DNA from 3 places in the Pseudoalteromonas sp. NZS71_1 genome. Region 1 is predicted to be linked to each of the others. Evidence: predicted binding sites of a transcription regulator. Region 1 holds the regulator's gene; each other region holds the start of a gene.
The links. Region 1 encodes sigma-54, which starts transcription at its own class of promoters, with help from an activator protein. Its sites were predicted from a motif close to GTTGGCACGNNNNTNGNNT; they were not measured.
Positions count from the first base shown of each region.

Region 1 (4,273 bases):
AAATTATTCACGGTAACCGCCGTATCACAGCCGACCGCTTAGAAGTACATAAACGCGATGAACTTGGCGATAATAAACAATTATTAATTGCTACAGGTAGCCCTGCGCACTTTGAAGAGAAGCAATCAGATGGCACGACTATGAGCGCCAGTGCTGACGAAGTACGTTATGATGTATCTAAGCGTTTTTTAACGCTTGTTGGTAATGCACAAGTATCGCAAGCGGGACAAAAAATAAATGCTAAAAGCATTACCTACGATATAGAGCAGCAGCTAATCAGTGCCGAAAAAGATGAAAACTCAACTGACCGCGTTCACACAATTTTAGTGCCAATCGAGACTAAAAAAAGTAAAAAAAGCGACAAAGGTCAACCATGAGCACATTAAAAGCAGAGCTATTAGCAAAGAGCTATAAAGGCCGTGAAGTTGTAAAAAACGTCGGCCTTGAAGTCAAAGCTGGCAGTATTGTTGGCTTACTTGGCCCTAACGGCGCAGGTAAAACCACCACGTTTTATATGATAGTAGGACTTGTACCTAGCGACAAAGGTAAAATATCGATAGACGATAACGATATTACTCTTTTACCTATGCATAGTCGTGCTAGATTAGGCATTGGCTACTTACCGCAAGAGTCTTCAATATTCAGAAAGCTGACTGTTTATCAAAACTTAATGGCCATTTTAGAAACGCGCAAAGAGTTAAATAAACAAGCTAGAGAAGACACTCTCGATAAATTATTAGATGAATTTAGCATACAACACATTCGTGATAGCCAAGGTATGGCATTGTCAGGAGGCGAACGTCGTCGTGTTGAAATAGCACGTGCGCTGGCAGCAGATCCTAAATTTATATTACTGGATGAACCATTTGCAGGTGTTGACCCTATTTCGGTATTAGATATAAAGAAAATAATAGAACATCTTAAAAATCGTGGGATTGGTGTATTAATTACCGATCATAACGTAAGAGAAACCCTTGATGTTTGTGAAAAAGCCTACATTGTTTCTCATGGGGAGCTGATTGCATCAGGTACTCCAGAACACGTATTAAATGATAAAACAGTACGCGATGTTTACTTAGGCGAGCAATTTAGGCTGTAACATTTACGCCATGTCTTTAAGCATCTGCTAGTATTAATTATAACAACATAAAAGGATTGTTAGAGATACATGAGGCAATCACTACAGCTGCGCATGGGCCAGCAACTTACAATGACTCCACAGCTGCAACAAGCTATTCGTTTGTTGCAACTCAGTACATTGGATCTCCAGCAAGAAATACAAGAAGCTCTCGACAGCAACCCGCTATTAGAGGTTGAAGAAGCAGACTATTCAGAAGACGCTGCAGGTAAAAACGAGCAAAAAGCAGATACAGATGACATAACTGTTAGCGCATCTGCCGATGATGCTCCAAGCGAATACGAACAAGATAGTGGTGAAGCACTTGCAAAAGACACGCTAAGTGACGACATGGCTATGGATGTTAGTTGGGATGAGTACATGAGTGCCGCCCCAGCATCATCATCGGGTCCGATGCCTGAAGACGAATCAATATACCAAGGCGCCTCTACTGAAACGCTCCATGAGTATTTAATGTGGCAGTTACAACTAACGCCATTTAGCCCTACAGACGAAGCTATTGCTATTGCGATTGTAGAAGCCGTCGATGATTCAGGTATTTTAACACTAAGCTGCGAAGAGATTTTAGAAAGCTTTAATCAAGAAAACGAAGATGATAACGAAGTCGAACTTGATGAAATTGAAGCTGTATTAAAACGCATCCAACTGTTTGATCCTGTTGGTATTGCTGCACGTAGTTTACAAGAGTGTTTGTGTATTCAGCTTAACCAGTTTGACAAAGAAACACCTTACATTAATGAAACAAAAATGATTTTAACCGAGCATATTGATTTATTAGCTGCTCGTGACTATCGTACATTAATGAAGAAAACTAAGCTCAAAGAAGAAGAGCTTAAAGAAGTAATGACATTAATACATACTCTTAGCCCTAAACCTGCAGATACTATTGTAAGAGAAGAATCTGAGTATGTTATTCCTGATGTGTCAGTTAAAAAAATTAAAGGCCGCTGGGTTGTTGAGTTAAACCCAGACAGCATGCCTAAAATTCGTGTTAATAGCCAATACGCGGCAATGTCTCGCACTGTAAAATCCAGTGGTGACAGCCAGTTTATTCGCTCGCATTTACAAGAAGCTAAATGGTTTATTAAAAGCTTAGAAAGTAGAAACGACACGCTATTAAAAGTAACAAATTGTATTGTTAAGCAACAACAAGGCTTTTTTGAACACGGTCCTGAAGCCATGAAACCAATGGTTTTAAATGATGTTGCTGAAATGGTAGAAATGCACGAATCAACAATTTCGCGCGTAACAACCCAAAAGTATATGCACACACCCCGTGGTATATTTGAGCTTAAATATTTTTTCTCAAGCCATGTAAGCACCGAAAACGGGGGTGAATGTTCATCTACAGCAATCCGTGCGCTTATCCGAAAATTAATCGCAGCAGAAAACTCAGCAAAACCATTGAGTGATAGCAAAATAGCGGATATATTGGCTGAGCAAGGAATTAAAGTAGCGAGACGTACAATCGCAAAATACCGCGAATCTCTGGCTATTCCACCGTCAAATCAACGTAAAAGTTTGATTTAAGACGCAAAAAAAAGAGGGTAATGCTTATGCAACTAAACTTAACTGGTCGTCACGTAGAATTAACCGATTCACTAAGAGACTATATTAATACCAAATTTGCGAAGCTAGAAAGACACTCTGATCATATTAATAATGTTCATGTCATTCTCGATGTAGAAAAATTAAATCAAAAAGCAGAAGCCACCATACACGTAAGCGGTGCTGAGTTATTTGCCTCTACAGAACATCAAGATATGTATGCCGCCATTGACTCGTTGATCGACAAGCTCGATCGACAAGTAATTAAACACAAAGAGAAGCTTGCTCGACACTAATATGATGAAATTAAGCTCACTTATATGCCAGGACTGCAGCAAAGCTGCGGTCCTTTTTAATAGCAAAAAAAGAATTTTAGAGTTCATTAGCGAACTTGCTCACGACAAACTTCCGTATTTACCGCAACAAGATATTCTTAATGCTTTAATGAGCAGAGAAAAATTGGGTAGTACAGGTATAGGGCGTGGCATTGCCATTCCTCATGGAAGAATGAGCGGTGCAGAAGAGCCTTTGGCTTTAGTACTCGTTAGCGAAACTCCAATAAATTTTGATGCAATCGATAATCGCCCTGTTGATATTTTCGTCGCACTCATCGTACCAGATGGCGATAACCAGCAGCACTTAAAGACTCTAGCAACCATTGCTGATAAACTAAACAATAAAGATTTTTGTAAACAGTTACGCAGTGCAAAATCAGATACTGAGCTTTACCAAGTTATTGTCAATCAATCATAGTTTTATAAAGGGTGTTAAATGGAGTTAATTATCATAAGCGGCCGTTCTGGTTCTGGAAAGTCGGTTGCTTTACGCGTTGTAGAAGATTTAGGTTATTATTGCGTAGATAATATTCCAGTTAACTTGCTTCCTTCATTAGTTCGCAGTGTGTCTGATAGCTACGATAAAATTGCTGTTAGCATTGATGTACGGAACATCCCTAAACAACAAGATGAATTTAACGATATTCTTGAATACTTGCCAGGCTTTGCAAACCCTACGTTATTTTATTTAGATAGCGACGATCAAACATTGATCAAACGTTTTTCTGAAACTCGTAGATTACACCCACTATCAATTGACTCGTTGCCTCTTGATTTAGCCATCAAAAAAGAAAAAGAATTACTTGATGTATTAATCACCCGCGCCGACTTTATGATAGATACAACTGATTTAAGCGTTCATCAACTTGCTGAATCTATTCGTGAAAAGATTTTAGGTAAAAAAGATAAGCAACTGATTGTCACGTTTGAATCGTTTGGTTTTAAATACGGTATACCAAAAGAAGCAGATTACGTATTTGATGCACGCTTTTTACCCAATCCACATTGGGAACCTGAATTAAAACCTTTAAATGGGTTAGATCAACCTGTTAAAGATTATTTGGCCAATCACAGCATAGTGCAAAAATTCACATGGCAAATTCAGACATTTGTACAAACATGGTTACCGCACTTAGAGCGAAATAACCGCAGTTATTTAACCATTGCTATTGGGTGTACAGGCGGACAACATCGCTCTGTATATTTAGCGCAAACTATCGGTGAAAGTTTTGCAATGACACATCCCAATGTT
Region 1 covers NZ_JADYXM010000002.1:477,826-482,098, forward strand. Annotated here, with positions in the region: gene lptA (lipopolysaccharide transport periplasmic protein LptA) at 1-377, shown strand, start outside; gene lptB (LPS export ABC transporter ATP-binding protein) at 374-1,099, shown strand; gene I6F43_RS05080 (RNA polymerase factor sigma-54) at 1,169-2,668, shown strand; gene hpf (ribosome hibernation promoting factor) at 2,695-2,982, shown strand; gene ptsN (PTS IIA-like nitrogen regulatory protein PtsN) at 2,987-3,439, shown strand; gene rapZ (RNase adapter RapZ) at 3,458-4,273, shown strand, end outside.

Region 2 (4,273 bases), on a different contig from region 1:
CGAAATTACCGTTGTTGATATAGACGGTAACCGATTACGTGAACTTCAAGATAAGTACGACTTACAAGGGGTTATGGGCCACAGCGCGCACCCTGATGTATTACGCCGTGCAGGCGCTGAAGATGCCGATATGATTATAGCGGTAACCAGTTCAGATGAAGTGAACATGGTTGCATGCCAAGTGGCGTACAGTATTTTTAAAACGCCCACTAAAATTGCCCGCATTCGCTCAGAGCAATATTTAAAATACCGCGAAAAACTATTTCAAAACGATGATTTACCAATCGATCATTACATTGCTCCCGAAGCACTGGTCACTAAGTATATTCGCCGTCTAATTGACTACCCTGGTGCTCTGCAAGTATTGCAGTTTGCTGATGGCATGCTCTCGTTAGTAGCCGTAAAAGCTTACTATGGGGGTTTATTAGTAGGTTATGCGTTATCTGCACTTAAAGAACATATTCCTAATGTAGAAACTCGTGTTGCCGCTATTTATCGTCAAGGTAAAGCAATAAAACCATTGGGTACCACCGTTATTGAAGCCGATGACGAAGTATTCTTTATTGCCGCTACAAAACATATACGCGCAGTAATGAACGAGCTACAAAAACTTGAGCGTTCGTACAAAAAAATTATGATAGCTGGTGGCGGTAACATTGGGGCAGGTCTTGCCCGCTCACTTGAAAAAAACCACACCGTTAAACTAATTGAACGCAGTAAAGAACGTGCCGAGCAACTCTCAGAAATGCTCGATAACACGGTCGTTTTTTGTGGTGACGCATCTGATCAAGAACTGCTCTCAGAAGAGCATATTGAACAAGTCGATGTATTTATTGCCGTAACCAACGACGATGAAGCAAACATTATGTCGGCCATGCTTGCAAAACGTATGGGCGCACAAAAAACCATGGTACTTATTCAACGTGGAGCTTACGTTGATTTGGTACAAGGCGGCGAAATAGATATTGCCATATCGCCACAACAAGCAACTATATCAGCGTTATTAACGCACGTACGCCGTGGTGATATTGTTAACGTGTATTCACTGCGTAAAGGCGCAGCAGAAGCCATTGAAGCGGTTGCTCATGGTGATGAAAACACATCTAAAGTTGTTGGGCGCGCGATTGCCGACATAAAACTTCCTGCAGGTACAACCATTGGGGCAATAGTACGTAATGACGATGTGTTGATAGCTCACGATGATACAATTATTATGTCGGGCGATCATGTCATCATGTTTTTAATCGACAAAAAACACATTACCGTTGTAGAAAAACTATTCCAAGTAAGTGCTATATTCCTTTAACTAGTTACTCTAATTAGTTAATTTAATACACAAAAAAGCCGCTGACTAAGGCGGCTTTAATGGAGTATGCTTAAATATTGATTACTGTACTTTTGAAAACTCTTCTTTAGAGATTTCACCATTACCATCAGTATCCAAATCATCAAAAATCTTTACAAGCTGAGGGTTAACCTTTGCTTCTTCCATTGTAATAGCACCGTTACCATCTGCATCAAAAGAGGCAAAATCTACTGCGGCATATGCTGCTGATGAAGATGCTAAAACGATAACTGCAAGTGTTGTATTTAATGTTTTCATAATAATATTCCTAGTAATATGGGAAGTCCTTTTCAAAGATCCCTGACTGTGAAAAATGTTTAATCTGAAAAGATTAATTAGTAATTAGCGAATTCTTCTTTAGAAAGCTCGCCGCTACCGTCGGTATCTAGCTCAATAAATTCAGCCATTAAATCTGTATCGACTGCCGCTTCGCTTGGGCTAATTGTGCCGCTACCATCGATATCAAGGCTGTCAAAATCTGATGCTGCAAATGCAGCGGAAGAAGATGCTAGTACTATAAGTGCTAATGCTTTATTTAAATGTTTCATAACTTAATCCTTCAATGTTCTATCAAAAAAATTGCTTCGTTTAACTCAAAACGTAATTTTTCACTTCCTTGTTATCCTCTTTCGTAAGCTCCCTTGCCTACTTAGGTGTCTTTGGCAACTCAGGATAAATACTTTTTAATTAAGCTTCTGAAAATTCTTCTTTTGATAACTCACCATTTTGGTCAGTATCAAGCTCAGAAAACATGCTCATTAGCTTTGCATCAACTGATGCTTCTGCTTGGCTAATTGTGCCACTGCCGTCTACATCCAGTGTGTCAAAATCTGTTGCAGCAAAAGCGGCTGAAGAAGATGCAATAGCGATAAGTGCTAAAGTTTTATTAATGCTTTTCATAATATGTATCCTTCAAATTTATGTGTGTGCGATTAAGTATTTCACTTTAAATCACGATTTCGTTCAGTACACTTAGGCTATTACAACTTAGATGCCAACATTTAAAAGCTATTAATTTTCAATAAGTTAAATATAAAACGTACAACAAGAAGGCGTTTTTAGAATAGTTATTGTTGCCCTTTAGCAACACGTTTTAAAGAGATGATATTAAAGTCATTAAAAACATATAGTTATGTTTATATAAAAAGATACATTTTTAAATGTACGGTTTTAAAAGGAGGGATTTAAAATAATAATTGAGATAAATTTTAACGAGGTAGCTTTAATAACAAAAAACAAGCTGTAAAAAACAATACGTAATCAATTGTTTTATTTAAATAATAATTTTAATTATGAAAGAGAGAAAAAACATTTTATAAATACTGACATAAAATGCCTTTTTGTTGCAAATAAGCGAAAACCTATTTATTCAACGGTAGGCTCAAGCGCAGAAGGGTCTATAAAATGCTCTTTCATAAAGGCTTTCATTTCATCCTCGCTTGCTAGTAGCTTAATTCCACAGTGCACGCCTGCGGCATGCTCTTTAACACTGCAAATTTCACCTTCAAAATCTTTATCACTGCTATTAAGTACGACAGTGCATTGCATATCTTTAATACTTTCAACTTGCTGATCGCCTCTAATATCAAACATTACACCAGTGAGTGAAATGTCTTTAATAAGGCCTTCAAGTACCCTATCGTCACTTAGCTTTAGCTTTGCAGGTAATAAGGTAGGTATGCGTGTTTGTGAGCGTAGCGCAAATAACTGCACTTGCTTTGGAAAGTTTATAAACACGAGTTTAGCGGGATGAGAGGCTACCGACATAATTTGCTGGCGAAACGCAATAACTTGCCCACCACTACCTTCAATAAGCGCTCTTACAACAACCATTACGCCATCACGTAAATAGTCACTCGCCACAGGTAAACGCTTTGCATTGGGATAATTTAAAATAATAAACTGTTTATCGAGTAAACCAACTAATTCAGTTTTAACACGCTTACTGCTTGTAGGTGTTAATATTTCTAGGTCGACTAAGCTGCCTACACTTATATGCTTTAGCTTTTCTAAATTTGTTGGCATATCCCTTTCCCAATAGTTCGTAATTTAAAACTTAAGCCGCTCGTTTATCCACGCCAAAAAGTAGGCGTAAATAACACTAATAAAGTAAATATTTCTAAACGACCAAACACCATTGCAATGGTAAGCAACCATTTAGCACCATCGGTTATAGCGCCATAATGCGATGCTACATCTCCTAAACCAGGCCCTAAGTTATTTAAACAAGCCGCAGTGGCTGAGAACGCAGTTATGTTATCCATACCCGTGCCCATAAGCGCTAACATAATAATAATAAACACCAACGCATATGCAGAGAAAAATCCCCACACGGCTTCTACTACTTTGTCTGGCAACGCCTTTCGACCCAGCTTGATTGAATATATAGCCCGTGGGTGCACCAAACGATTAAGCTCACGCACACCCTGCAAGTAAAGTAAGAACACGCGCACTACTTTCATACCACCACCGGTAGAGCCTGCACAACCACCAATAAAGCTCGAAAATATAAGTAAAATAGGTAAAAACAAAGGCCATGTTGAAAAGTTATCAGTAGCAAAGCCTGCTGTTGTACTCATAGAAACAGCTTGAAATAATGCCTGATCGAGGGTTTCATCGCCATTAGCAAATATTTCATTAGAGGAAAGTACGGTAAAACAAATAACCACCAGCGCTAATTGAATACACAAAAACACCTTAAACTCAGGGTCTCGAATATAAACTTGTATGTTACGACTGGCCACTGCGGCGTAATGCAGGGAGAAGTTAACAGCGGCAATAATTAAAAAGAACACACAAATAAAGTTAATTACAGGGCTGTCAAAGTGGCCCATAGAAGCATCGTAAGTAGAAAAACCACCTATCGCGACCGTTGAGAATGCATGACATATCGCATCAAACCACTCCATCCCGGCTGCCCAATAAGCC
Region 2 covers NZ_JADYXM010000020.1:10,510-14,782, forward strand. Annotated here, with positions in the region: gene trkA (Trk system potassium transporter TrkA) at 1-1,306, shown strand, start outside; gene I6F43_RS18960 (EF-hand domain-containing protein) at 1,388-1,603, opposite strand; gene I6F43_RS18965 (calmodulin) at 1,681-1,893, opposite strand; gene I6F43_RS18970 (EF-hand domain-containing protein) at 2,033-2,245, opposite strand; gene I6F43_RS18975 (flagellar brake domain-containing protein) at 2,711-3,370, opposite strand; gene I6F43_RS18980 (TrkH family potassium uptake protein) at 3,415-4,273, opposite strand, start outside.
Region 2: I6F43_RS18970 (EF-hand domain-containing protein) is a predicted target of sigma-54. The motif match lies at 2,326-2,344, and genes of this name have one in related genera.

Region 3 (4,273 bases), on a different contig from region 1:
AACGGTTAACGCCTTCGCCACCCATAGGGGTTACAGTCGTGAATTTGGCTGGACCATCTTCAAGTTCAACACCACGTAGTAAGTTTTTAACCGTCTCGTTGGTTACTTCACCAAATACACGTGCAGAGTATTCACGCTCTACTTCATAGCTTGGGTGCATTAAACGGTTTGCCAGTTCACCATCGTTTGTAAAAAGCATTAAACCCGATGTATTAACGTCTAATCGACCAACCGCAATCCAGCGATCGCCATCAATACGAGGAAGTCGGTCAAATACAGTACGACGCCCTTCAGGATCTTTACGTGTGCTTAACTCACCTTCTGGTTTGTTATACATAATCACACGACAGATTCGGTCTGCTTTTTCTTCGATTTTTACACTGTGTCCGTCAACACGAATCAAATCGGTTTCTTCAACACGGTCACCTAACTTTGCCACTTTACCGTTTACACTAACGCGGTTTGCGTCAATGTATTTTTCCATTTCACGGCGTGAGCCTACGCCTGCACGGGCTAAGACTTTTTGTAACTTTTCACCTTGTATAATACTCATTCGGATGGTTCTCTCACAGAAGGATCGCTCAATAACTGGTTAATTTTACTTTGCTGCTCTGTTGGCAACGCAGGTAAATTTTCAAGTCCAGTTAACGAAAAATAATCTAAAAATTGCTTAGTAGTTGCATATAAAGCCGGCTTTCCCGGAACCTCTTTATGCCCTACCACTTTAACCCACTCTCTTTCGAGTAAGGTTTTAATAATATTCGAACCCGTAGTAACACCTCTTACTTGCTCAATTTCGCCGCGTGTAATGGGCTGCCTGTATGCAATAAGTGATAATGTTTCCAGTAAAGCACGCGAGTATTTTGGTGCGCGTTCTTGCCACAAGTTATTTAACCAAGGGCTTAAACTACTGCATGCCTGAAACCGATACCCACTACCCACTTCAACTAAGCGAATACCACGAGTTTGAAAATGCTCTTGTATTGTATCTATTGCGTCATTTATTCGCGTCATAGAAATAGCTAAATCTATTAATACGATGTCTTTGAGGTGGCGTTTACTAACAGGCTTATCTGCAACAAAAATAGCTGCTTCAATGATCTCAACTAGTTGTTCATCACTAATTCGCCGACCCGCCATACACACTCTTAACAAATAAAAATACACAGCCATCTATTATGACAGAACAACACCAAACTAGGAAAATATATCTATCAAATAACTAAATTTAAAACACAAAAAAGCCAGTGACTAGCACTGGCTTTAATCTTACTTATTAAAATGGTAACTATTAGTTACTTTTAAAAGCTTCTAATGCATCATCTTCAGCCACTGCGTTACCGTATTTTTTAATGTAACCCATAAACTCGCTTTTACTGATGCGCTTATCTTGGTTTTTATCCATGTAACCAAAATGATTTGAAATATCATCATCGTTACCTTCAACTACCGAGATATAGCCATTGCTGTCGTTATCTAGACTTGCAAAGCTGCTTTCAATTTTATCGAATTTAGCAATTTCAGCTTTAAATGCCGACTCACTTACTTCAGAATCAGTGGCTACTTTGCCATTATTAAGCTTCATATAAGTGTTAAATTCTTTGCGGCTAATTTCGTTATCCATATTGGTATCAATATTTGAAAAATGGCCCCAAATGCTATCGTCATCAGCTTCAACTTTTGAGATGTAGCCATCGCTATCATTATCTAAACTTGCAAAGTCACTGTCTATTCTTTCAAGACCTTGATTAGATGAACAAGCCGCTAGGCTTAATGATGCTAAAATAGTGGCTGCTAATGTTAACTTTTTCATAAGACGTATCCTTCGTAATTAATTAAATGTCACTTTAACTAATACAAATCCAATGCCAATAATAGTTAACTTATAATAATCAATAACTTAATCTCGACCGGTATATTTATTAAACAGTTTCAATAAGTTAAGCTTGCAAGCTTTGCAAACAACCTTGTAATTTTTGCAAAAAAATACCCGGTAAAAACCAGGCATTTCAAATTTACTTATTATTATAGTTAAGCTAATAATTAGATTGCTGCGTTTTGGTAGCGCTTAACAAACTCAGTAACGTTTTGACCATTACATTTTAATGAGTTTAGGTTACCAATTTTTTGACGAACAGGTGCTAAACCTTGTTTTAAAGCCGTCATACATAATTGAGTTTCTTGTTGAGCGTCTTTTGCAAATACTTCTACTTTCTCAACTGATGTGTTGCTTAATGTCGTTTTTTTAGCAATATCACGAATATCTTCACCATTACATAAAATGCTTTTAGAAAAACGAGATAGGTAAACACCGTGCTGGGCAGCTTCTTTACGAGCAACGCTAAAGCCTTCGTTTGCACTTAGTACACATAACTTAGACTCAATTTTGTTATCTTGGCTAAAGTAAGTATTGCTTTGAGCTGACGCAGTTGCAGATGCTAGTAAAGCAGTGGCTAAAAGTAGTTGAGTTTTCATGAGAGATCCTATTTGAACGAGCTAAACAAGTGAATTTCGCGCATTATATATTCAATAAAGTTAAGTTCAATTGAATTTTTTATTTATTTAAATAATTAATATTGTATTCACAATGTTTAAACTTTACCCATCATTTGATCAACATTTGCGCAGCTATTATCTCAATTCAGTCATGTTATGTACGCGTATTTACTGATACAATTTAATCTATTAAATAGAACCAATTTTAAGGTAAATTTTATGAAAGTGATTTCTTTCAATATCAATGGTCTGCGTGCTCGTCTTCACCAATTACAAGCAATTATCGACAAACATCAACCAGACGTTATTGGCTTGCAAGAGATTAAAGTTCACGACGAAGCATTCCCATTAGAAGATGTTCAAAAAATGGGATATCACGTCTACTTTCATGGTCAAAAAGCGCATTATGGCGTAGCTATGTTATGCAAAAAAGAGCCTAAATCGGTCTTAAAAGGTTTTGCCACCGATACAGATGAATCGCAAAAACGCATGATAAGCGTCACTGTTGAACAAGAAAACGGTCGCGACCTTACTGTCATGAATGGCTATTTCCCACAAGGTGATAATATTAATCACGAAACTAAATTCCCTTATAAACGTCAATTTTATAAAGATTTAATGACACACCTTGAAACCAATCACACACCCGATCAAGACGTCATCGTTATGGGTGATATCAACATATCACCTACCGATTTAGATATTGGTATTGGCGAAGTAAATGCTAAACGTTGGTTAAAAACGGGTAAATGTTCTTTTCAACCGGTAGAGCGTGAATGGCTTGCAACATTACTTAATTGGGGTTTTAAAGACACCTTTAGAGAGCAAAACCCCGAAACAGACGATCAATACTCATGGTTTGACTATCGCTCTAAAGGGTTTGTAGATAATCGAGGACTTCGTATAGATGTAGTGCTTGCAACCAATGAGCTTGCAGCACGCTGCATAGATACAGGTATTGATTACGAACTTCGCGGTATTGAAAAACCGTCAGATCATGCCCCTATATGGTCAACATTTAAGTAATTATTATGCTCAGCCTAACAATGCAGGGGCTACTTTGGGCTCTTGTAATTATTATTGCTCTATTAAGCTTTGATAAAAAAACATATAAAACATTGCTTAATACGCCAGTCCGTCAAACTGGCGTACTTGCGTGTGCGTTAGTGTTTGCAGTGCTTTGGCGAATAAAGGCTGGCATTTTAACTGGCCTTGATTTACACATACTAGGTGTTACGGCTGCTACATTAATTTTAGGCTGGCGGTTGACTATTTTAAGTAGCCTACTTGCCACAGCCCTACTCGCTGCCTTTGGTCAAATTGAACTTGAGCTGTTACCAGTACAACTGCTTATTGGTGCGTTTATTCCTATTTTATTGAGCTATCTTGGCTTTATAATTAGTTACCAATATTTACCTCGTCATTTTTTTGTTTATATATTTGTTTGTGCGTTTATAACCGCAGGATTTATAGCCTGTATAAAAATAAGCCTAGGTGCTTTATTTTACTTAGCTATAGGGCAATACAATTGGCAAGAACTTGCAGATAACTACGTTTATTTAAGTGCCATAATTTGGTTTCCTGAAGCAATGCTCAACGGCATGGCTATAACAATTATGATCACCTATCGCCCGCATTGGGTAAAAACTTTTTACGATAAGGACTACCTAGGCTCATGAGTCTTGAATATCAATGCCCGCTGTGTAACCTAGCACTTTTGAAAACTGATTCAACACTTCGTTGTGCTAACAACCACAGCTTTGATTTTGCTAAAGAA
Region 3 covers NZ_JADYXM010000004.1:286,230-290,502, reverse strand. Annotated here, with positions in the region: gene rluB (23S rRNA pseudouridine(2605) synthase RluB) at 1-553, opposite strand, end outside; gene scpB (SMC-Scp complex subunit ScpB) at 550-1,140, opposite strand; gene I6F43_RS08960 (EF-hand domain-containing protein) at 1,292-1,813, opposite strand; gene I6F43_RS08955 (exonuclease III) at 2,044-2,475, opposite strand; gene xthA (exodeoxyribonuclease III) at 2,716-3,522, shown strand; gene I6F43_RS08945 (energy-coupling factor ABC transporter permease) at 3,528-4,175, shown strand; gene I6F43_RS08940 (putative RNA methyltransferase) at 4,172-4,273, shown strand, end outside.
Region 3: I6F43_RS08960 (EF-hand domain-containing protein) is a predicted target of sigma-54. The motif match lies at 1,855-1,873, and genes of this name have one in related genera.